DNA from 2 places in the Ruminococcus sp. OM04-4AA genome. Region 1 is predicted to be linked to the other one. Evidence: a T-box and tRNA genes for the amino acid it is inferred to sense, from the RefSeq annotation. Region 1 holds a T-box; the other holds one or more tRNA genes.
What was found. The T-box of region 1 lies ahead of DXB52_RS01600 (valine--tRNA ligase). A T-box ahead of a tRNA ligase gene usually reads a tRNA of that ligase, here a tRNA-Val.
Positions count from the first base shown of each region.

Region 2: it encodes a tRNA-Val, which carries the amino acid that the T-box ahead of DXB52_RS01600 (valine--tRNA ligase) is inferred to sense. The anticodon was not compared.

Region 1 is NZ_QTZH01000002.1:147,656-159,796, forward strand. Features, by position in the region: gene dcm (DNA (cytosine-5-)-methyltransferase) at 1-565, shown strand, start outside; gene DXB52_RS01585 (NgoBV family restriction endonuclease) at 577-1,542, shown strand; gene DXB52_RS01590 (super-infection exclusion protein B) at 1,562-2,104, shown strand; gene DXB52_RS01595 (glucosaminidase domain-containing protein) at 2,432-3,226, shown strand; T-box leader at 3,359-3,636, shown strand; gene DXB52_RS01600 (valine--tRNA ligase) at 3,752-6,397, shown strand; gene DXB52_RS16490 (hypothetical protein) at 6,545-7,390, shown strand; gene DXB52_RS16495 (LTA synthase family protein) at 7,354-8,763, shown strand; gene DXB52_RS01610 (bifunctional folylpolyglutamate synthase/dihydrofolate synthase) at 8,760-10,058, shown strand; gene DXB52_RS16075 (hypothetical protein) at 10,065-10,214, shown strand; gene DXB52_RS01615 (tetratricopeptide repeat protein) at 10,235-11,698, shown strand; gene DXB52_RS01620 (STAS domain-containing protein) at 11,800-12,111, shown strand; gene spoIIAB (anti-sigma F factor) at 12,111-12,141, shown strand, end outside.
Region 2 is NZ_QTZH01000001.1:142,438-154,578, forward strand. Features, by position in the region: gene ptsP (phosphoenolpyruvate--protein phosphotransferase) at 1-983, shown strand, start outside; gene DXB52_RS00630 (NfeD family protein) at 1,166-1,615, shown strand; gene DXB52_RS00635 (SPFH domain-containing protein) at 1,612-2,571, shown strand; partial or broken gene DXB52_RS00640 (ATP-dependent DNA helicase) at 3,056-5,013, shown strand; gene DXB52_RS00645 (LysR family transcriptional regulator) at 5,114-5,995, opposite strand; gene DXB52_RS00650 (phosphoribosylformylglycinamidine synthase) at 6,279-10,034, shown strand; tRNA gene DXB52_RS00655 (tRNA-Val) at 10,210-10,282, shown strand; tRNA gene DXB52_RS00660 (tRNA-Met) at 10,298-10,371, shown strand; tRNA gene DXB52_RS00665 (tRNA-Val) at 10,379-10,451, shown strand; tRNA gene DXB52_RS00670 (tRNA-Met) at 10,468-10,541, shown strand; gene DXB52_RS00675 (hypothetical protein) at 10,745-11,461, shown strand; gene ispF (2-C-methyl-D-erythritol 2,4-cyclodiphosphate synthase) at 11,464-12,003, shown strand; gene DXB52_RS00685 (GNAT family N-acetyltransferase) at 12,005-12,141, shown strand, end outside.

The DNA of each region.
Region 1 (12,141 bases):
AGGAGTTACAACACCAGAAGAAAAAGAATTCTTGAGCCTTTTATTGAAAGAAAGAAGAAAAAAGCATTGGGCTGAGGAAATTGGAATAACTTGGATGGATGGAATGCCATTGACTGAAGAGCAAATTAGAACCTTTTACGATGTCCCAGAGCTGCATGAGATGTTGAATCACCTTCATGAAATGGGATATTTGGCATTTGAGCATCCTAAAAAGCAGATTGAAAAAGACGGCACAAAAGTAAGAGTCCCTGATACAGATTTACCTAAAGGATATAATATTGTTGCAGGAAAATTATCCTTTGAGTTTTCAAAGATTTTAAGTCCTGATGAGATGGCACCTACATTGGTTGCTATGGATGTTTCTAAATTAGGTGTAGTTGATGGAAATGGAATTCGCAGATTATCCATTAGAGAATGTCAACGATTGTGTGGTTATCCAGACGAATACTCACTTGATCAATTAAGTGAAGGAGATGCATTTGATTTACTTGGAAATACTGTATGTGTTCCTGTTATTAAAGAAATTTCCTTACGATTAGGAGAAATATATCAAAAACAAAGATAGGGGGAAGGAAAATGCGATTGACGGCACAGCAAGTGTACGATAAGCTGATTAATGAAGATGCTATTTTAACCTTAGAAGGTCAAATTAAATTCTTTTTAGGCGAAGTCAGTATTATTGTAAAACAAAAAGATGTTGTTGGTAATATTATGCAGGAGTGGTTGCAAGGTTGGATGGATCATAACGGGATTGAATATGCTCCTGACACTAATTCTCAGATGCCACCAGACTTTTATTTGAACCCAGATGATAAAACACAGAATTTGTTGGAAGTGAAAGCTTTCAATCGTTCGAATAGTCCGGGTTTCGATATTGCAGACTTTAGAATGTATGCATCGGAAATTTTAGAAAAGCCATATATGTTGGATGTAGATTATCTGATTTTCGGATATGATATGAGCGAAGATGGTGTTGTTACAATTAAGGATGTTTGGTTGAAAAAAGTATGGGAAATTACTAGGAGAATGGAAAACTATCCTATCAATCTCCAGGTAAAAGATGGAGTAATCCATAAGATTCGCCCAGGTGTTTGGTACTCTGATAACTCAACCGATTATAAAATGTTTGAATCATTGGAAGATTTTATCTCTGCTATTGAAGAAACAACATTTAAGGAGCCTAAGTTAAGGGATAGTATTGCCTCAACATGGCTGACAAAGTTTAACAAAGCATATAAAGCTCGTTATGGTAAAGAATTAAATGTTCCTAGATGGAACGATATTAAAGATAAATATGATGTTGGAACCGTTAGAAGATATGAAAAAGCGGAAGCTACATTAAAAAAATCAGAAGCAGCTTTGAAAAAATGCGAAGATAGAGTTTTGATGTGGGCACAGAAGCTGTCTGAAGCGAAAACAGATAAACAAAAAATAAAAGCCGAGGAAAGCCTTAAAAAAGCAAATGTTTCTTTGGAAAGTGCAAAAGACAGAGTAAAGGAAGCAAAGAATAGACTCGAAGCATATGCTCAGATGCTTGGTTAAAGAGGTGATATTTGGGAGCATGAGCGTAATCAAAACCATAATAGAAAAGATGAAACTCAAAGAAATCTGTGCAGTATTATTTATTGCAGGGATTATAATTACATATATGCCACAAGACTATGCTATGAAATTTAGCATTGTGGAATTTCGTGAAACTTATCAAACTTATATCAGTGTCGGGCTCATAATCATTGCCGCCTTCTATATTTTTAGTTTTATTACATGGGTCAGTGAGAAGATATTTTTCAAATTCCATAATCCGGAAAAAATAGGAAAGAATTATTTGAAAAATGTAATGTCAGCCGATGAGATGGGGTTTTTAGTCGAAAAATTTTACGATCGAGAAAGTAATGTTTTTCGAAATACCGCCTATATCGATATGAGTGATGGGCGAGGAGCTGGATTAACAAGTAAACATGTTATCTATCTCTCTTCGAATATTAGTAATTGGAATTCCTTTGCATATAATTTGCAACCATGGGCATACAAATTCCTTAATAAAAATTTGAAAGAAGGAAATATTGTTGTAAGTGGTTCTAGTGTACAATTTCAACTTAAATGATTAAGCCAAGCAGCAGTCATCCGCCTCCTCTTGCATTTGATTTGCAAGAGCTTGCTGCGGGAAAAGAGAGTGTCGATACTTGATGCTTCAAGTGGCATTACATATCCACCACGTATAGATTTCTCCTTGGATGGAGATGAATGCCGGTATCCAGCCTCGCCGAGATCGTCTGCAACTTCAAAATATCATGTGTAAGAGAATGTTCTTCTGTAGCCGGTAAAGCTACGGAAGAATGTTCTCTTTTTATAGTATATTAATTGAGTGTTATCTGAAAGAATTGTTGTATATACTATATCAAATACCTGAGAAATGGACAGGAAGCGTGAAATGAGATTACCTATTTATATAGAAGCAGCAATGGGAGTTTTTCTGGTAGTGATTCTGGCAATGGCAGGAAGAAACGGAATGATTCCTCAGAACCAGAAAAATAATGTTATGAAACAGTCAGAAGTAGAACAGAAATCAGATTCTGACATACAAAACGAAAAGGAAGGAGTTGCGGAAGAGGCAACAGATTCGATAGAAGAAGTTGCACAGACTGACAGCGTAGCAATAACAGCACAGATGTGTTCTCCGGCCGGGCAGTATCCGGTTATGGGGGAGAGTGTTGTTACGGTGGATGAGCTTGCAGATTATTTCAATCAATCGGGATACGAATATCCGTCGGAAGAACTGGCAAAAGGTGGAGCAGATACCATAGAAACATTCTGCCAGATCTACTGTGAAGAAGCAGAGGCAGAAGACATCCGGGCAGAGGTTGCATTTACCCAGGCAATGAAAGAGACTGGATTTCTTCAGTTTGGCGGTGATGTAAGTATTGAACAGTTCAATTTTGCCGGAATAGGAACAACCGGGGGAGGAGTGCCGGGAAATTCTTATCCGGATGTCAGAACAGGAGTGCGGGCACAGATACAGCATCTGAAGGCCTATGCGACAGATGAACCGCTGAATCAGACTTGCGTGGATAACCGTTATGAATATGTGAAAAAAGCTTCCGCACCTTATGTACAATGGCTGGGACAGAAAGAGAACCCGGAAGGAGCCGGTTGGGCGACAGGAGAGAACTACGGGTATGATATTGCAGGGATGTTGCAACATTTACTTCTAAAAGAGCAAGGTTAAGAAGATATGGCTGGACTTCCGGCTGTGGTTATGATATTTTAAGATTTCTTAAAGAAAGGGAAATCCCTTGACAAATCAGCCTTTGACAGCTATAGTAGTAACAGTTAAAAAGTATTTAACAACTATGTAAAGATACAGGTGTTGAAGAAGAGGAGTACATCATTACTTCCCACAGAGAGAACCGTTCAGATTGCTAAGAGGATCTGGCTGTGAGACGGTTTGGAAAAAGGATGATGGAAGGTAGCTTCGGAGTCGGAATTCTGAAAGGTCGAAGAGGTTGGATAGGAGTTCCCGGAGTCGTTCACGTTACAGAACGAAGAGATGTATATGTAAAGAACAAGGTTAATACAAACAGTAATAAGTTCTTACATATATAAATAAGGTGGTACCGCGAGATTTTCGCCCTTTACGTGAAGTAGAGGGCGTTTTCTAGTTATAGAAGAAAGAGATATCCACTTTTAAAACAATGAGATTGTGGAAAACAACTACAAAATTAACATAATATGTGGAAAAAGGAGAACAATCATGAGCAAAGAACTCGCAAAGACTTACGATCCGAAACAGATCGAAGAGAAACTCTATGAGAGATGGTGTGAGAACAAGTATTTTCATGCTGAAGTAGACAGAAGTAAGAAACCATTTACAACAGTAATGCCGCCTCCGAATATTACAGGAAAGCTGCATATGGGACATGCACTTGACAATACACTGCAGGATATTCTGATCCGTTACAAGAGAATGGAAGGATATAACGCACTGTGGATCCCGGGAACAGACCATGCAGCAATCTCTACAGAGGTTAAGGTTACAAATCAGCTCAAAGAAGAGGGAATCGACAAGAAAGAACTCGGACGTGAGGGATTCCTTGAGAGAACCTGGCAGTGGAAAGAAGAGTACGCAGGAACAATCGAGAATCAGCTGAAGAAGCTTGGTATTTCCTGTGACTGGGACAGAGAGCGTTTCACAATGGACGAGGGATGTTCCAAAGCTGTAGAAGAAGTATTCATCAACTTATACAACAAGGGATATATTTATAAAGGATCCAGAATCATCAACTGGTGTCCGAAATGTAAGACATCTCTGTCAGACGCAGAGGTAGAGCATGAGGATCAGGACGGAAACTTCTGGCACATCAAGTACCCGATCGCCGGAACAGACCGTTTCCTTGAAATCGCAACAACACGTCCGGAGACATTACTTGGAGATACAGCAATTGCTGTTCACCCGGATGATGAGAGATACAAAGATATCGTAGGAAAGATGGCAATCCTTCCACTTGTAAACCGTGAGATCCCGATCGTTGCGGATTATTATGTAGACAAAGAATTCGGAACAGGTGCTGTTAAGATCACACCGGCACATGACCCGAACGACTTCGAGGTAGGAAAGCGTCACAACCTTCCGGAGATCAACATCATGAACGATGATGCGACAATTAACGAGAAGGGTGGAAAATACGCAGGAATGGATCGTTACGAGGCCAGAAAGGCAATCGTAGCAGATCTTGATGAGCAGGGATACCTTGTAAAGGTTGTTCCGCACATGCATGCAGTAGGAACACATGATCGTTGTGGTACAACCGTTGAGCCGCTGATCAAACAGCAGTGGTTTGTAAAGATGGATGAGCTTGCAAAACCGGCGATCAACGCACTGAAGACTGGTGAACTTCGTTTCGTACCGGAGCGTTTTGACAAGATTTACCTTCACTGGCTTGAGAATATCAAAGACTGGTGTATCTCCCGTCAGATATGGTGGGGACACAGAATTCCGGCTTATTACTGTGATGAGTGCGGTGAATTTGTAGTTGCGAAAGAAGCACCGGAGAAATGCCCACACTGTGGATGTACACATTTCACACAGGATGAAGATACACTTGATACATGGTTCTCTTCCGCGTTGTGGCCGTTCTCCACACTTGGATGGCCGGAGAAGACAGAAGATCTTGACTACTTCTATCCGACAGACGTTCTTGTAACTGGATATGATATCATCTTCTTCTGGGTAATCCGTATGGTATTCTCAGGATATGAGCATACAGGAAAAGCTCCGTTTAACACAGTACTGATCCACGGTCTTGTAAGAGACTCTCAGGGACGTAAGATGAGTAAGTCTCTTGGAAATGGTATCGATCCGCTTGAGATCATCGACAAGTACGGTGCAGATGCCCTGAGATTGACACTGATCACAGGAAATGCACCTGGTAACGATATGCGCTTTTACAACGAGCGTGTTGAGGCAAGCCGTAATTTTGCAAACAAAGTATGGAATGCATCAAGATTTATCATGATGAACATGGAGAAGAACGTTGTAGAAGAACCGGAAGACTTCCTGCTGAAACCAGCAGATAGATGGATCCTTTCCAAGGTAAACAGCCTGACAAAAGAAATGACAGAGAACATGGATAAGTTCGAACTCGGTATCGCAGTTCAGAAAGTTCATGACTTTATTTGGGATGAGTTCTGTGACTGGTATGTAGAGATCGCAAAATATCGTATCTACCATGCGGAGGAAGATTCACAGTCCGCAAACTGTGCTCTGTGGGTACTTAAGACAGTACTTGGACAGGCACTGAAGCTTCTTCATCCATTTATGCCATTTATCACAGAAGAGATTTATGGAGCACTTGTACCGGAGGAAGAGTCACTGATGATGTCAAGCTGGCCGGTATACAGAGAGGATTGGGAGTTCCCATATGCTACAGAAGTTATGAAGCATGTAAAAGCAATCACACGCGGAATCAGAAATATGCGTGCTGAGATGAATGTTCCGAATAACAAACGTACAAAAGTTTACATCATCAGCAGTGATTCCAAACTGCTTACAGCACTTGAAGTATTCAAGGAATCTGTAAAACCGTTGATGCTGGCAAACGATATTATTCTTCACTATGAGAAGAAAGATGTTGCTGATGATGCAGTATCTATCGTTGTTCCGGGAGCAACAGTTTACCTGCCGCTGGAAGACCTTGTAGACTTCGAGCAGGAGAGAGAAAGACTGAAGAAAGAGGAAGAGAGACTCAACAGCGAGATAAAGAGAGCACAGGGAATGCTTGCAAATGAAAGATTCACAAGCAAAGCACCTGCAGATAAAGTTCAGGCTGAGCGTGATAAACTTGAGAAATATACAAAGATGCTTGAGCAGGTAAAAGAGAGAATCGATAGTCTCAGATAACTGTGGGGGGAGAAAAGCTGCAAAAAAGCAGGAAACTGTAAACAGCAGTTTAGACACAGTATCAGGTATTAGACGGCAAAAAGTCGCACGGCAGAAAGGAGCTAAGATCCCATGCCGTGCATTTTGCCTATAAGAAAGAGGTTATAGATGAAGCGGATTCATATTAAAAAACCAGATATCAAAGGATTTTTTACAAAGGTCAAAAATCTGAAACCGGAAGATATCAAGAGACACTATCAGGAGAAAAAAGCAAGACGCCAGAGAATCCTGGAACAGAGAAGAAACAGTAAATTTGCGAAAAAGATGCAGCCGGTTTATAAGTGGATGAACAGATTTTCACTTGTCCTTCATTATCTGCTGGCCTGTGTTTTAAATTTTTTGATTGAGATGATCTCAAGGCATTCCTTTTTTGAAGCATGGAGCTACATGACAGGAACACCGCTCGTGTTTCTGTTTAACGCATTTTTAATTTTCGCAACATTTATGATTGTTTATCTGTTCCGCAGACGAGTGTTTGTCAGAATTCTTCTCAGTGTATTCTGGCTGTTTTTGGGAGCATGTAACGGGTATCTGCTCCTGAAGCGAGTGACACCGTTCAATGCACAGGACTTGAAAGTTCTGTCAGATGCCTTGGAACTGACAAGCAATTATTTTAATGGCTTTGAGATCGTGATGCTTACCATTGGAATCGCAGCTGTTGTTTTGTGGGTGATTTCCATGTGGCGCCGCGGTGGGCAGTATACTGGAAAGATGCACCGCATTATTGCAGTGATCGCTGTTGTGGCATCCGGATTTGCCTATGTAGGGCTTACTGATGTTGCAATCGACAAGAGAGTGATCTCAAATTATTTTGGAAATATCGCATTTGCTTACGAAGACTATGGATTCCCATATTGTTTCGCAGCAAGTTTATTTAATACAGGAATCAATCAGCGGCCGGTTACAGCGAAGAGACGATGGCGGAGATCAACAAGGATGGATGCCTTAACGTGAGTGAGACAAGCCGTTCGAAAGAGGAGCTGCCGAATATCATGTTTGTCCAGCTGGAATCTTATTTCGATCCGACAGAGGTAGAATGGCTGAGATTTTCCGAGGATCCGATCCCAAATCTCAGAAAGCTTTATGCTGACTATTCTTCCGGATATTTTAAAGTTCCATCTGTTGGAGCAGGTACAGCGAATACAGAGTTCGAGGTGCTTACCGGAATGAATATGCGTTTCTTCGGACCGGGAGAGTATCCATACAAGACTTATGTGAAGACGACACCTCTTGAGAGTGCGGCGAGTGCACTTGCATCTCTTGGGTATGGTGCAGAAGCACTTCACAACAACGGCGGTAATTTCTACAGTCGTGCCAAAGTATACAACAACATGGGATTTGACCATTATACAAGTAAGGAATTTATGAATATCTTAAAGACGACGCCGAAGGGATGGGCGACAGACGATATTCTTGTTCCGAACATCATGGAGTCTCTGGATACAACAGACGGAACAGATTTTGTATGTACAATCAGTGTGCAGGGACATGGAGATTATCCGACAGAGCCAACCTTGGAAAATCCAGAGATCAAAGTGACCGGAGTGGAAGATGAAGGTAAGAGAAATGCATGGGAGTACTATGTAAATGAAGTTCATGAGATGGACAAGTTCGTCGGACAGCTGATTGATGCAATCGAGCAGAGAGGGGAACCGACAGTGCTCGTATTCTACGGAGACCATCTCCCGACACTTGGTCTGGAAGCGAAAGATCTGAAAGGAAAATATCTGTACAATACGAATTATGTTATCTGGGACAACATTGGACTGGAAAAGAAAGACGGGAATATCGCTGCTTACCAGATTATGGCAGATGTCTTTGATCGTTTGGATATTCATACAGGAACTATTTTCAATTACCATCAGCAGAGAAGACAGACAAAGAATTATCTTGCTGATCTGGAATTACTCCAGTATGATATCATGTACGGAAAACAGTATGTATACAAGGACAGTGGAGCTCCGATCACAGAAGGACATATGGTCATGGGGGTAAAGGATGCGACGATCACCAGTGTTGTGGAGCAGCTGAAAGGAACTTATAGCATTTACGGAGAGAACTTTACAAAACAAAGTAAGGTTTATATCAACGGAGAGAAGCAGACAACAAAATTCCTGAACAATACAAGATTGGATCTGAAAGAGTCAGAAATCAAAGATGGCGATCAGATCATGGTTGCACAGTGCGGTTCAAGCAATACAATCTTCCGTACATCGAAGACTTATGAATATACAGGAGGCCAGCTTGTAGAAGTGACAGACCAGGATACGGATGTTGAGAATGGAAGACAGGCCTTTGTAGAACAAAAGGAAGAAAAGAAAAAATGACCTATAAGGAAATCGTAACCTATATAGAAGAAATTCCAAGATTTACAAGAAAGCACTCTCTGGATCATACCAGAGAGATGCTTCTGTTTTTGGGAAATCCACAGAATGGAAAGAAGATCATTCATGTAGCGGGAACGAATGGAAAAGGTTCTGTATGCGCTTATCTAGATGCGATGCTCCGGGCAGAAGGAAAAAGCACCGGATTGTTTACTTCACCGCATCTGGTGAAAATGAATGAACGGATCGTTCTGAACGGAAAGCAGATCAGTGATGAGGATTTCTGCGAAGTATTTGAAGAGACTATGCAGGCTGTCCGCAGGATGCAGGATGCAGGATTGGAGCATCCGACATTTTTCGAATTTTTATTTGCAATGGCGATGAAAGCTTATGACAGAGCAGGAATGGAATACATTGTCCTTGAGACAGGACTTGGAGGTCGGCTGGATGCAACAAGTTCTGTAGAACCGGTCGCCTGCGTGATCACATCGATCGGTCTGGATCATATGGAATATCTTGGTGATACAGTGGAACAGATTGCGGGAGAGAAAGCAGGAATCATCCGGCCGGAAGTTCCGGTGTTTTTTGCACAGACAGCACCGGGAAGTGACTCTGTAATTGAAAAAACAGCAGAAAAAGAAGGCTGTTTCTGTAAAAAAATAGGGAAAGATGCGTACGAAATTCTCGGAATTGAAGATAAACATATTGCATTTTCCTGCGCAAGTGCTTATTATGGAACTACCACGTGGAAATTAAATAATATTGGAACCTATCAGCCGGGGAATGCACTGCTTGCGATGGAAGTGATGCGTTATCTTTTCAAAGAAAACGGTCATCCACAAGAGTGGAGAATAGCACTTGCCAGGGTGAAATGGGCAGGAAGAATGGAAGAGATTCTTCCAAAAGTATACGTTGACGGAGCGCATAATGTGAGTGCTATTCAGGCATTTGTAAGAAGTGTGCCGAAGAATCCAGATGGAAATATTATTTTATTTTCGGCGGTAAAAGATAAAGAATATGAAGAAATGATTTCGTATCTATGCAAACATGCTGATGCGGAAGAATATGTAGTAACATTGATCGATGGTGATCGTGCGACAGACGCACACATTCTAGGTGAACTGTTCCGGAAATATACAGAACAGCCGGTGACTGTGATTGAATCTGTCAAAGAGGCAATGCAGTATGTATTGCGGATTCAGGGGAGAAGAACGGTATATTGTCTCGGTTCTCTTTACCTGACAGGAATGATCAAAGAGATCATACAGGAATCTTTAAGCGGATGTGGGGAGGTTTGATTGCAGATGCTTAATTATGAAGAAGAACTTAGAAAATTCAAGCCAAGTCTCGAGGTGGACCAGATTGAGGAAGCTGTTTACAAGGAAGATCTGACAGATATGCAGGACATCGTAAAAGAGGTTATGGCAAAGAAAGAAAAAACGGTGAGAAGATAGAAAGATAGTGGTGGGTATAAATGGATTACACAAAGAAGATCATGTATCAGTCAAATTCCTGGTACAATGATGGACTGCGCAAAGCCCAGGTGAGAGATATGTCCGGGGCAATTGTTTCCTTGCAGCAGAGCCTGCAGTATAATAGGGAGAATATTGCGGCGCGGAATCTTTTAGGTCTTGTGTATTATGGCATAGGGGAAGTTTCAGAAGCTCTTGTGGAGTGGATCATCAGTAAGAATCTGTGCCCAAGAGATAATATTGCGGATTATTATATTAAAAAAGTACAGAATTCAGCGAATGAACTAGAATCACTGAATCAGGCGATTAAGAAGTTTAACCAGTGTCTGGTTTACTGTCAGCAGAACGGGGAAGATCTTGCGATCATCCAGTTGAAACAGGTGATCGCGTCTCATCCGACATTTTTGAAGGCGTATCAGCTTCTGGCTCTGATCTATATACAGATGAATCAGAATACAAAGGCAAGACAGATTCTTATAGAAGCAAAGAAATTAGATACAACAAATGAACTGACACTGACCTATCTAAGAGAAGTCACAAAACAGCGTGGCAGACACGGGAAGGATGCAGAGAGAAGTTTCCGGAAACCAAAAAGTGCAGCAGTAGAATATAGTCTTGGAAATGAGACGATCATTCAGCCAAAACGTTCTAAGATCCGGGACATGGCACAGCAGCTTGCATTTGCCAATATATTGATCGGAATGGTTCTTGGTGCTGCTTTGATCTGGTTTCTTGTTGCTCCGGCGGTGAATCAGAACCGCTCGGAGAAGTTGAATAATCAGATGCGTGCATACAGTGAACAGATCAACACACTGGAAGCACAGGTGAGTGCCCAGACAAGAACACTGGATCAGTATCGAACAGCCGGAGACGAGGCACAGAAAGCAGTTGATCAGGCAAAGGCAACATCTGACAGCTATGAGAAACTGCTTCAGGTTTCAAGTCAGAGCCGTTCCGGAAAATATAGTTATACGGATATGGCAGACGCGCTGCTTGAGATTACAAGAGATTCTCTTGGAGACAGTGGAAAAGAGATGTATGATACACTTTCTGATTCTATTTTCCCAACAGCATGCAAGAGAAGATATGCAGCCGGTGTAGATTCACTGGAATCAGAGGACTATGATCAGGCGATTGAGTACCTGACGAAGGTTGTGAAGATGGACGAAAGTTATAATGATGGACAGGCTATTTATCGTCTGGCACAGGCTTATCAGGGAAAAGGTGATACAGAGAATGCAAAGACCTGGTATCAGAAGATGGTAGATACTTATAATAATTCCAGATATATTGAGGATGCGAAAAAGCAGCTTGCAATTCTGAATGGAGATGCCAGTGCAGATACAAGTTCAGATAGTAGTTCAGTATCAGAGGACTCAGAAAATTCTGATAACTCCAATAGCTATGATAATTCTCAGGATAATGGAAATTCCGATAATTCTGACAATACAGAGGATAACGAATAAGATTACGAAGGAAAAGGATATGCGAAGAAGCATATCCTTTTTTAGCGTACGGATTCAGGTAATTAAATGGAAAATGAGAAAAGCAGGAGGCATGAAAATATATGAGATATCAGGTACAGGAAAATTGTCTGACGATCTATCTTCCAAGAGAGGTAGACCATCATAATGCAGATGAAATCAGGAAAGAAGCGGATGCAGTGATCAGCAGAAATCATATCAGATATGTGATCTTTGACTTTGACAGGACAGATTTTATGGATAGTTCAGGAATTGGAATCATTATGGGGAGGTATAAGACCGTTAGTCTGATCGGAGGAGAAGTCTGGGCGGTACATACGAACGAAAGAATCCGGAAGATTCTTACATTTTCAGGAGCAACAAAGATTATGCAGATTTATGAGGGGGAAGATTGATGGAGGCGAGTAATACACAGAATAATGAGA
Region 2 (12,141 bases), on a different contig from region 1:
GAGAGATGGCTATCATTGATGGATTTACAGGAACAATCTATGTGGATCCGGATGAAGAGACACTTGCAAAGATGCAGGAGAAGCGTGCGAAAGACCTTGAGCAGAAAGAACTTCTGAACCAGCTCAAAGGAAAAGAGAATGTGACAAAGAGCGGACAGAAAATCAACGTTTATGCGAACATTGGTAACGTATCTGATCTTGGTGCAGTACTTAAGAATGATGCAGGCGGAGTAGGTCTGTTCAGAAGTGAGTTCCTTTATCTTGAGAACAGTACTTATCCGACAGAAGAACAGCAGTTTGCAGCTTACAAACAGGTTGTAGAAAGCATGGCAGGAAAGAAAGTCATCATTCGTACACTTGACATTGGAGCAGACAAGCAGGTTGATTACTTCAATCTTGCGAAAGAAGAGAACCCGGCACTGGGATACAGAGCAATTCGTATTTGTCTGACAAGACCGGAGATCTTCAAGACTCAGCTTCGTGCACTTTACCGTGCATCCGTATATGGAAATCTTTCCATTATGTTCCCGATGATTATTTCTGTAAAAGAAGTTCGTAAGATCAAAGAGATCATCGAAGAAGTGAAGGCAGAGTTGAGAGAAGAAGGACTTCCATTCAAGGAAGACGTAGAACTTGGTATTATGATCGAGACTCCGGCATCAGTTATGATGAGCCGCGAACTTGCAAAAGAAGTTGATTTCTTCAGTGTTGGAACAAATGATCTGACACAGTATACGCTGGCGATTGACCGTCAGAACCTTGCGCTGGATGAGTTCTATGATCCACATCATCCGGCAGTACTTGCTATGATCAAGATGGCAGCAGATAATGCACACGCAGAAGGAAAATGGATCGGAATCTGTGGAGAACTTGGAGCAGACCTTGAACTGACAGAAGAGTTCCTGAAGATGGGACTTGATGAATTGTCTGTATCTCCGGCGATGGTACTGCCACTTAGAAAGAAGATTCGCGAGTGTGAGTAATTTGTGTTTTTGAGGGGATTCGTATGGGGAAATGAGCACTTTATAGAATGGTCGCAAGACCAGTCCTGCTATTACCACGAGCACCGGCTCGCTCTACCTCATCCCTTTGAAAGTATGTAAGAAGACGGACATTTATCGACTGAGATACTTAGCGTATTCAAAAACGAAAGGGGGCGGATTTTTTGGAGAGGGAGATTTTTTTGTGGCTGGGGCTTATGGTGGTGTTTTTGATTATTGAGCTTGCCACGGTTGGTCTGACTTCAATCTGGTTTTCGGGCGGTGCGCTGGCGGCGTTGTTAGTTTCGCTTGCCGGAGCTGGAATGGTGATACAGATTGCTGTATTCGTAGTTATTTCAGCAGTGCTTGTGATCTTTACCAGGCCCTTTGCAGCGAAGTATGTTAATGCGCATCATGTGAAGACGAATTGTGATGAATTGATTGGAAGTGTTGTTAAGGTGACAGAGACAGTTGATAATTTTGCACAGACCGGTACTGCAATTGCACAGGGGAAGGAATGGACTGCACGGTGCAAGTCAGACAAAGACAGAATTGAGAAAGATTCGCTTGCCAAAGTAGCAGCAATTTCCGGAGTGAAACTGATTTTAGAGAAATGTGAGGAGGAAGAGCTATGATATTTGGACTTATTATTTGGATGATCATTATTATGATCGTGGTGTGGCTTCTTGTGTCAAATATCCGTATCGTTCCGCAGGCGCATGCGTATGTTGTGGAGCGACTTGGCGGATACAAGGAGACATGGGGCGTAGGATTACATTTTAAAGTGCCGATCCTTGACCGTGTGGCAAAAAGAGTTTCCTTGAAAGAACAGGTTGTTGATTTTGAACCACAGGCAGTGATCACGAAGGATAATGTTACCATGCAGATCGATACGGTTGTATTCTATCAGATCACTGACCCGAAGAAGTATGCATACGGAGTAGAAAGTCCGATTGCGGCAATCGAGAATCTGACAGCAACAACACTTCGTAATATCATCGGAGATCTGGAATTAGATGAGACACTGACTTCCCGTGAGACGATCAACTCCAAGATGCGTACGATCCTTGATATTGCAACAGATGAGTGGGGAATCAAGGTGAATCGTGTTGAACTGAAGAATATCATGCCACCGAAGGCAATCCAGGATGCGATGGAGAAGCAGATGAAAGCAGAGCGTGAACGCCGTGAAGCAATCCTGCGTGCAGAAGGAGAGAAGAAGTCTACGATTCTTGTTGCAGAAGGAGAAAAGGAATCTGTGATCCTGGAGGCAGAGGCATCTAAGCAGGCAGCAATCCTGAAAGCAGAAGCTGAAAAACAGAAACGGATCAAAGAAGCAGAGGGACAGGCAGAAGCGATACGTTCTGTACAGAAGGCTACAGCAGAAGGTATCGAGTATATTAAGAATGCCGGAGCAGATGATGTTGTTCTTACATTAAAGAGTCTGGAGGCATTTGCCAAGGCGGCAGACGGAAAAGCGACGAAGATCATCATTCCTTCAGAGATTCAGGGAATTGCAGGACTTACGAAAACAATTGCAGAAGTTGCCCATACAGAAACAAGCGTTGCAAAAGAAAAAGAAGTAAAGTAAAATAAAAGATGTATTTCACGTGCCAATCTGTCAAAAGATTGGCACAATGTGTTTTACAACGATAATATTTTGGAGTGCAAATGAAATGGAAACAGAGAAAATCATCAGGTTATCGGTTCGGAATCTGGTTGAATTCATATTAAAAGAAGGTGACATTGATAACAGGATTTCAGGTACGCTGGATAAAGATGCGATGCTGATGGGAGGACGCCTTCACCGAAAGATCCAGCGTATGATGGGCTCAAACTATCAGGCAGAAGTTTCCTTAAAACTGCAGCTTCCGTGTGACGGATTCCAATTAAAACTGGAAGGACGTGCGGATGGAATTCTCCTTGAATCAGAAAAAACAATAATAGATGAGATCAAAGGCGTTGTGCGTTCCCTTGATCGAGTGGAGCATCCTGTGCCGGTTCATCTTGCTCAGGCAAAATGTTACGCATATATTTATGCCAGACAGCAAGGATTAAAGCAGATCAGTGTTCAGATGACCTATTGTAATCTAGATACGGAAGATGTGAAAAGATTTCGGGAAGAGTATACATTTGAAGAATTAGAAAAATGGTTTCTTGATTTGGTTCATCAGTATGAACGTTGGGCAAAACTGCAGATTGAGTGGGAAAAGAGAAGAGATGCTTCGATTCATCAGACCGAATTTCCATTCGCATATAGAGAAGGGCAGTTTGACCTGGCAGCTTCCGTATATCGTACAATTTATCACAAGAAGAAATTATTTATCCAGGCCTCAACAGGAACCGGAAAGACGATGGCAGTATTGTATCCGGCGGTGAAAGCAATCGGAGAAGGATTGGGGGATAAATTATTCTATCTGACAGCAAAGACGATCACAAGAACCGTGGCGGAGCAGGCATTTTCTATTCTTGAAGAAAAAGGTCTTGCTTTTCGTTCAATTACATTGACTGCGAAAGAGAAGATCTGTTTTTGTGAGGAGACAGAATGCAATCCGGATGCTTGTCCTTATGCGAAAGGTCATTTTGACCGGGTGAATGATGCAGTTTATGACATGTTAGAAAAACAAAAGAAGCTGACACGGGAATCAATTGAAAGACAGGCAGAAGATTTTCATGTATGTCCGTTTGAACTATCTCTTGATCTGTCAGAATGGGCGGATGGGGTGATCTGTGATTATAATTATGTGTTCGATCCGACGGCACATTTGAAACGATTTTTTGCAGACAATGTCAGCGGAGATTATTTGTTTCTGATCGATGAAGCACACAACCTCGTGGAACGTGGACGGGACATGTACAGTGCTTCTATCTATAAAGAAGATATTCTGGAGGTGAAAAACCTGCTGAAGGATCGAGATAAAAAACTTGTGAAGAGTCTGGAATCTGTCAATAAACTGATGCTTGAGATGAAACGCGAGTGCGAGAATTATCGGTTGGTGGAAAGTGTTTCTCCATTTGCAGTAAAACTGATGAATCTTCTGACTCAAATGGAAAGATATCTTGAAGAAGAACGGAATGCAGGACATGCAGAGCAGCCGGATGCGTTTATGGAACTCTTTTTCCAAGTAAGGCAGTTTTTGGAAATTCATGAACTGTTGGATGAAAATTATATACAGTATACAGAACTGGAAGGAAACGGAAGATTCAAAATAAAGTTGTTCTGTGTAAATCCGGCGGAGAATCTGAATCATTATTTAAAACTTGGGAATTCCACAATATTTTTCTCGGCAACATTGCTTCCGATCGATTACTATAAACAATTACTATCTGTTGAGAAGGATGATTATGCAGTTTATGCTGAATCTAAGTTCCCGCAGAAGAACAGGAAAATTCTGATCGGAAGTGAAGCAAGCACAAAATATACACAAAGAGGTACAGAAATGTATCGCAAAATTGCCGAGTATCTGAGAATCACAGTGGATGGAAAGAATGGAAACTACATTGCATTTTTCCCTTCCTATCAGTTTATGGAGGATGTTTTGGAAGAGTTTGAAAAACGGTCATCCGGAGTAGAACTGGTAATTCAATCGCAATTTATGTCAGAAAATCAGAGAGAAGAATTCTTGGAAATGTTTGAAGAAGAAAGAGATCATCCGATGCTTGGATTTTGTGTGATGGGTGGTGTATTTTCAGAAGGAATCGATCTTACACATGACAGATTGATCGGAGTGATCGTTGTCGGAACAGGAATTCCACAGGTATGTAATGACAGAGAAATCGTGAAAAATTATTTTGATCAGAGAGGGATGCGAGGATTTGATTATGCGTACCTTTATCCCGGAATGAATAAAGTACTTCAGTCCGCAGGAGAGTGATCCGTACCGAAGACGACAGAGGAATTATCCTTTTACTTGATGATCGATTTCAGAATCGGCAGTATCAGCAGCTTTTTCCGAGAGAGTGGAAAGAGTATGAAGTATGTGGGCGGAAAGAGATAAAAGAAAAGATGGAAGAATTCTGGAAAAATCGATAGATAAAAAATGAGAACCGTTATTGAATGCGGAAACAGTAAAATAGTTACTGCGTTGTGTCATGTAACGATTCTCATTATTTTTCAGGAGTTGCTATCCTGATTACTGTTCTTCAAAATAGTTCAAAAATTCCTGTGCAGGCTTAGCCAAAGGAAGCTGCTCATTATAAGCAATTACAAGAGAACGCTCCGGCATCTCTTCTTCCATATCCAGCTTGAAGATATCATCCTTGTTCTCGGAAAGACAATAATCCGGAATAAATGCAATTCCAAGTCCAATTCTTGCAAGATCGATCAGAAGATCATTGCTTGTAAGTTCGATCTCAGGAACGAGATCAAGCTGATGCTGCTGGAACAGGCGATGAAGAAACTCGTTTGTCGTACTGTTCTTATCCAGCATCAGGATCGGATAGTGGAGCAGATCGGCAAGTGTAAGTTTCTTTTCCCTTAATTCAGGATAATTGTTTCCGGCAATGAAAACATCATGGAAATTCTTGATCTTCATAGAGGCGGAAATATTGTTGAGCGCTGCGTTCGGATAATTGACAACAATCAAATCCACCAGTCCGTTCTTTAAAAGCTCTGTACATCTTAAAGAAGTCTGGTTGATAACTTTAATATGTACATTTGGGAAAGTCTTATGGAATTTCTCAAGGTATGGAACAAGGAAATATCTGCAGATCGTGTCACTTGCACCGATGCGGATCTGCCCACCGGTAGAAGCGGCATCTAAAAGCTGAGCCTCACCTTTCTGGATCAGATTCATGGCCGGTTCAATGTGGCGCAGGAGAATCTCTCCTTCCGGTGTGAGCTGGACTTTCTTTGTGCTTCGGATAAAAAGCGTCTGATCCAGTTTCCGTTCGAGTGTTTTGATCGACTGGCTGACAGCAGACTGTGAAATAAACAGCTGCTTGGATGCCTCTGAGAAATTCAATGTGGTGGCGACGTGATAAAATACTTTGTATAATTCGTAGTTTATATCCATCATTTTATTAGACCTCCTAATAAATATTCATCTTATTATAAGATAAATAAAGGGAAAATACAACAGAATAAAAAAATCCGTTGCACAAAAGATAAAAAAGTAGAATAAATATTGCTGACTCCGAGAAAGATACGAGAAAACGACAATCAATTAGTGGTGCTTATCAGATTGTTTAATTTTATTAATTATACTAATGAAGAAAACTATGGTAGGATAAAAATAGATAATGTAAAGAAGGTAGTACCGTGTCTTGAACACGTAATACAGAAAGAGGAGATTATATATGAGTAATGTAAAGCGCGTATATGTAGAAAAGAAACCGGAGTTTGCTGTTGCAGCGAAGGGCCTCAGACATGAGATCCGTCATTATCTTGGACTTCAGGATGTGACAAATGTACGAGTTCTGATTCGTTACGACGCAGAGAATATTTCAGAAGAAACATTTGAAAAGGCATGCAATGGTGTGTTCGCAGAGCCGCCGGTAGATTTCCTTTATAAAGAAGAATTCCCGAAAAATGAAACAGATAAATGTTTTTCCGTAGAGTTCCTTCCGGGACAGTTCGACCAGAGAGCGGATTCTGCAGAGCAGTGTATCCGTTTTATTAAAGAAGATGAAACTCCTGTAATCCGTACAGCAGTTACATATGTAATTGAAGGCGGAGTTTCAGACGAAGAACTGCAGGCAATTAAGAATCACTGCATCAACCCGGTAGATTCCAGAGAAGCTGCAGCAGAGAAACCGGAGACACTGGTGACAGTATTTGATGAGCCGGCAGATGTAAAGATTTTTGACGGTTTTAAAGATATGCCGGAAGCAGAATTGAAAGAGTTATATGATTCTCTTGGATTGGCAATGACATTTAAAGATTTCCTGCATATCCAGAACTATTATGCAGGAGAAGAGCACAGAGATCCGACGATGACAGAGATCCGTGTTCTTGATACATACTGGTCAGATCACTGCCGTCATACAACATTCTCTACAGAATTAAAAGATGTGAAGTTTGATGAAGGCGACTACAAAGAGACAATCGAAGCAACATATAAAGAATATTTGAAAGATCACAGCGAGATTTTCAAAGGAAGAGAAGATAAATTTGTCTGCCTTATGGACCTTGCACTGATGGCTATGCGCCGCCTGAAAAAGGAAGGAAAGCTTGCTGATCAGGAAGAGTCTGATGAGATCAATGCATGTAGTATCGTAGTTCCGATCAAGGTTGACGGAGTAGAAGAAGAGTGGCTGATCAACTTCAAGAATGAGACACATAACCATCCGACGGAGATCGAACCATTTGGTGGAGCTGCAACATGTCTTGGAGGAGCGATCCGTGACCCACTGTCAGGACGTACTTATGTATACCAGGCAATGCGTGTAACAGGCGCTGCTGATCCGACTGTATCCGCAGATGCAACTTTGAAAGGAAAACTTCCTCAGAAGAAACTTGTGCGTGAAGCTGCACATGGATACAGTTCTTATGGTAACCAGATCGGTCTTGCTACAGGACTTGTAAAAGAGATTTATCATCCGGATTATGTTGCAAAACGTATGGAGATCGGTGCTGTACTTGGAGCAGCTCCAAGACGCGCGGTTATCCGTGAGAACTCCGACCCGGGAGATATCATCATCCTTCTCGGTGGACGTACAGGTCGTGATGGTTGCGGTGGAGCAACAGGTTCTTCTAAGGTTCATACAGAAGAGTCTATCGAGACTTGTGGTGCAGAAGTTCAGAAAGGAAATGCGCCGACAGAGCGTAAGATCCAGAGATTATTCCGTAGAGAAGAAGTCAGCCATCTGATTAAGAAATGTAATGACTTCGGTGCAGGCGGTGTATCTGTAGCAATCGGAGAACTTGCAGACGGGCTTCGTGTTGAACTTGATAAAGTACCGAAGAAATATGCAGGACTTGACGGAACAGAAATCGCAATCTCTGAGTCTCAGGAAAGAATGGCAGTTGTTGTAGACCCGAAAGATGTAGATGAATTCATGGGATATGCGAAGGAAGAAAACTTAGAGGCAACAGTTGCAGCAGTAGTAACAGAGGAGCCAAGACTTGTACTTGTATGGAGAGGAAAAGAAATCGTAAATCTCTCCCGTGCATTCCTTGATACAAACGGTGCTCACCAGGAGACAAATGTTGAGGTTGAGATCCCATCTAAGAAGGACAGCCTTTTTGTAAAGAAAGAAGTAGGAAATGTAAAAGAGACATGGCTTTCTATGCTCTCTGATCTGAACGTATGCTCTCAGAAAGGACTTGTTGAGATGTTCGACGGTTCTATCGGAGCAGGATCCGTATTTATGCCACATGGTGGAAAATACCAGATGACAGAGACACAGGCAATGGTAGCGAAAGTACCTGTTTTGAACGGAACAACAGACAGTGTATCTATGATGAGTTACGGATTTGATCCATATCTGTCAAGCTGGAGCCCATACCACGGAGCTGTTTATGCAGTGACAGAGTCAATTGCTAAGATCGTGGCAGCAGGTGGAGATTATAGAAAGATCCGCTTCACATTCCAGGAGTACTTCCGCAGAATGACAGAGGATCCAAAGAGATGGAGCCAGCCATTTGCAGCACTTCTCGGAGCTTATGCAGCACAGATTGGTTTCGGACTTCCGTCTATCGGAGGAAAAGACAGTATGTCAGGAACATTCCAGGATATCGATGTACCTCCGACACTTGTATCCTTTGCTGTTGATATGGCTCTTGAGCAGGATATTATTACACCTGAACTTAAGAAAGCTGGAAATAAACTTGTATGGCTCAAGATCGAAAGAGACGAGAATGATCTTCCGGTTTACGATGCAGTAATGGATCAGTACGGTAAATTCATGGAAGATGTACAGAACGGAAAAATTGTATCTGCATATGCACTGGATCGTCATGGAGTTGCGGCAGCAGTCAGCAAGATGGCATTTGGTAACCGCATGGGTGCCAAAATCGAGCACAATGTAGATAAGAGAGATCTGTTTGCTCCTGCATTTGGAGATATTATCGCAGAGGTCGAAGACGGAAAGGTTGGAGAACTCGCAATTACTTATACAGAAATCGGTGAAGTAACAGAAGAGCCTGTACTTGTTTACGGCGATGTGAAGATCGCACTTGCAGACGCACAGGATGCATGGACAGGAACACTTGAGAAAGTATTTGCTACAAAATCAGCAGCAGATTCTGATGCCAAGGTTGAAGAGAAGCTCTTCAATACATCCGATATCCATATTTGCAGCCATAAGATTGGACAGCCTACAGTATTTATCCCGGTATTCCCAGGAACAAACTGTGAGTATGACAGTGCCAGTGCATTTGAGAGAGCAGGTGCTAAGGTTATTACAAAAGTATTCCGTAACCTTGATGCAGAAGACATCCGTGGATCAGTAGACGAGTTCGAGAAAGCAATCGGACAGGCTCAGATGATCATGTTCCCAGGTGGATTCAGTGCCGGTGATGAGCCGGATGGTTCAGCTAAATTCTTTGCAACTGCATTCCAGAATGCGAAGATCAAAGAAGCTGTTGAAAAACTTCTGAATGAGAGAGACGGACTTGCACTTGGTATCTGTAACGGATTCCAGGCTCTGATCAAGCTCGGACTTGTACCATACGGAAAAATCGTTGGACAGACAGATGATGCTCCGACACTGACATACAATACAATCGGACGTCATATCTCTAAGATGGTTTATACAAAGGTTGTTACAAACAAATCCCCATGGCTTCAGGGAGCACAGCTTGGCGGAGTTTATACAAACCCGGCATCTCATGGTGAAGGAAGATTTGTTGCAAGCGAAGAGTGGCTTGATAAGCTGTTCGCTAACGGACAGGTGGCAACACAGTACTGTGATCCGGAAGGAAATATCAGCATGAACGAAGAGTGGAACGTGAACGGATCTTACCGTGCAATCGAGGGTATCACAAGCCCGGATGGACGTGTCCTTGGTAAGATGGCTCACTCAGAGAGACGTGGAGATCATGTTGCTATCAATATCTATGGAGAGCAGGATCTTAAGATTTTCGAGTCAGGTGTAAAATACTTTAAATAAAATGGTAACTGTACACCGACGAAATGCGTAGCATTTTGGAGGTTGGCTCTGAACAGTTACAATAAAATATAAAATAAAATAAAAAAGTTGTTGACATCTGATAGGTGTTAAGTATATAATAATCAAGTCGGTTGCGACAAAGCATAAGTGGAAGCCGCAGCCGACATATGAATATGGGATCTTAGCTCAGCTGGGAGAGCATCTGCCTTACAAGCAGAGGGTCACAGGTTCGAGCCCTGTAGGTCCCATATCTAATTAAATATGGCGGGATAGCTCAGTTGGCTAGAGCACACGGTTCATACCCGTGGTGTCGCTGGTTCAAATCCAGTTCCCGCTACTTATATGGGATCTTAGCTCAGCTGGGAGAGCATCTGCCTTACAAGCAGAGGGTCACAGGTTCGAGCCCTGTAGGTCCCATATACTAATTAAATATGGCGGGATAGCTCAGTTGGCTAGAGCACACGGTTCATACCCGTGGTGTCGCTGGTTCAAATCCAGTTCCCGCTACTATGACGAAGACTGCGTGCTTAAGAAATTAGTACGCAGTCTTTTTTACGCAAATTTACTGGTTACTGCTTATATCAAGCAAAGAAATAATAGTATTAAGGAGCAACTTGTGGTAATATAACAGATAATGATATAGAAAAAAGTTGTTGTCTTTCGTTTATATTTTAAAACGTGGCCAATAACAGAAATACGGAGGAAACAAGATGAATAAGAAAAGCGGATATGCGCTCAGAATAGTACTTGGAGGTTATCTTACCTACCTGGGGATCAGAATCTTAAGTGAGATGATCCAGCAGCGTCCTAGCAATATGACACTTATGTCAGTACTGGCAGTTGTATTTATCCTGGTTGGAGTTGCTTATGCAGGGAATGCCATCTGCAAAACGTTTGAAATTGATATCAAAAAGCAGATTGCGAAGATGATAGCAAAGAGAAAAGCGGAGCAGAAACGAAAAGCAGAAGAAGCGGCAGCGGCGAAGGAAATGTCACAGGTAACAGAGAGCGCAACGACAGAAGTATCGGAAGACGAAAAAGTATCAGACAATACAATGCCGACAATGCTTTCAGAAGAAGACAGGAAGAAGCTGGAAGACGCAGTGTCTAAGGCAGATTCCGAGGAAAAAACAATGCAAGACAGCAAGGCTGAAGCTATAGAAAAAACAGCAGATTCAGATTCAACAGAAAACGAAGCAGCGGAAAAAGCAGTATCAGAAGAAAAAGTAGAATCGGTAGAAAAACCGGTGACTACAACAGAATCAGAGGAAACACCGGACGAAGAAATAAAAGCTGAAGGAACACCAGTTGAAGAAACTCCAGCTCAGGAAGAAGAACTGACAGACACAAGAGTGGTAGATATTTTTGCAGAACTGAATGAAGAACCTGTTTCAGAAGATGCTGAAAATGATTTTGAGGAGAAATAATTATGCGTGTAGGTATGGGATATGATGTTCATAAGTTAGTTGAAGGAAGAAAACTGATCCTGGGTGGAGTTGAGATTCCTTACGAGAAAGGTCTCTTAGGACATTCAGATGCGGATGTTATGCTGCATGCCGTAATGGATGCACTGCTTGGAGCAGCAGCACTTGGAGACATTGGCCTTCATTTTCCGGATACAGATCCAAAATATAAGGGCGCATCCAGTATAAAACTGCTCGAGCACGTAGGCGGACTTTTGGAAGAGAATGGATATGTGATCGAGAATATTGATGCAACGATCATTGCGCAGCGTCCAAAGATGCGTCCGCATATTGATCAGATGCGGGAAAACATGGCGAAAGCGCTTAAAATTGACGTTGATCAGATCAATGTAAAGGCTACAACAGAAGAGGGCCTTGGCTTTACCGGAAGCGGCGAAGGAATCTCATCTCAGGCGATCTGTGCGATTGAAAAATTTACGAATTACAGTAGCGTGGATGTGATGGAGAAGCCTGCAGGATGTGGTGGATGCTGTGCGGGAAAATAAGATGAAGATTCGAAAGCTGGATCAATCAGAGCATTGGAAAACAAGGAGCTTGTGGGAACAGGTATTTTCAGAAGACAGTCAGGAATTTGTTGATTATTACTATTATATCAAGACAAAAGACAATACGATTTATGTAAT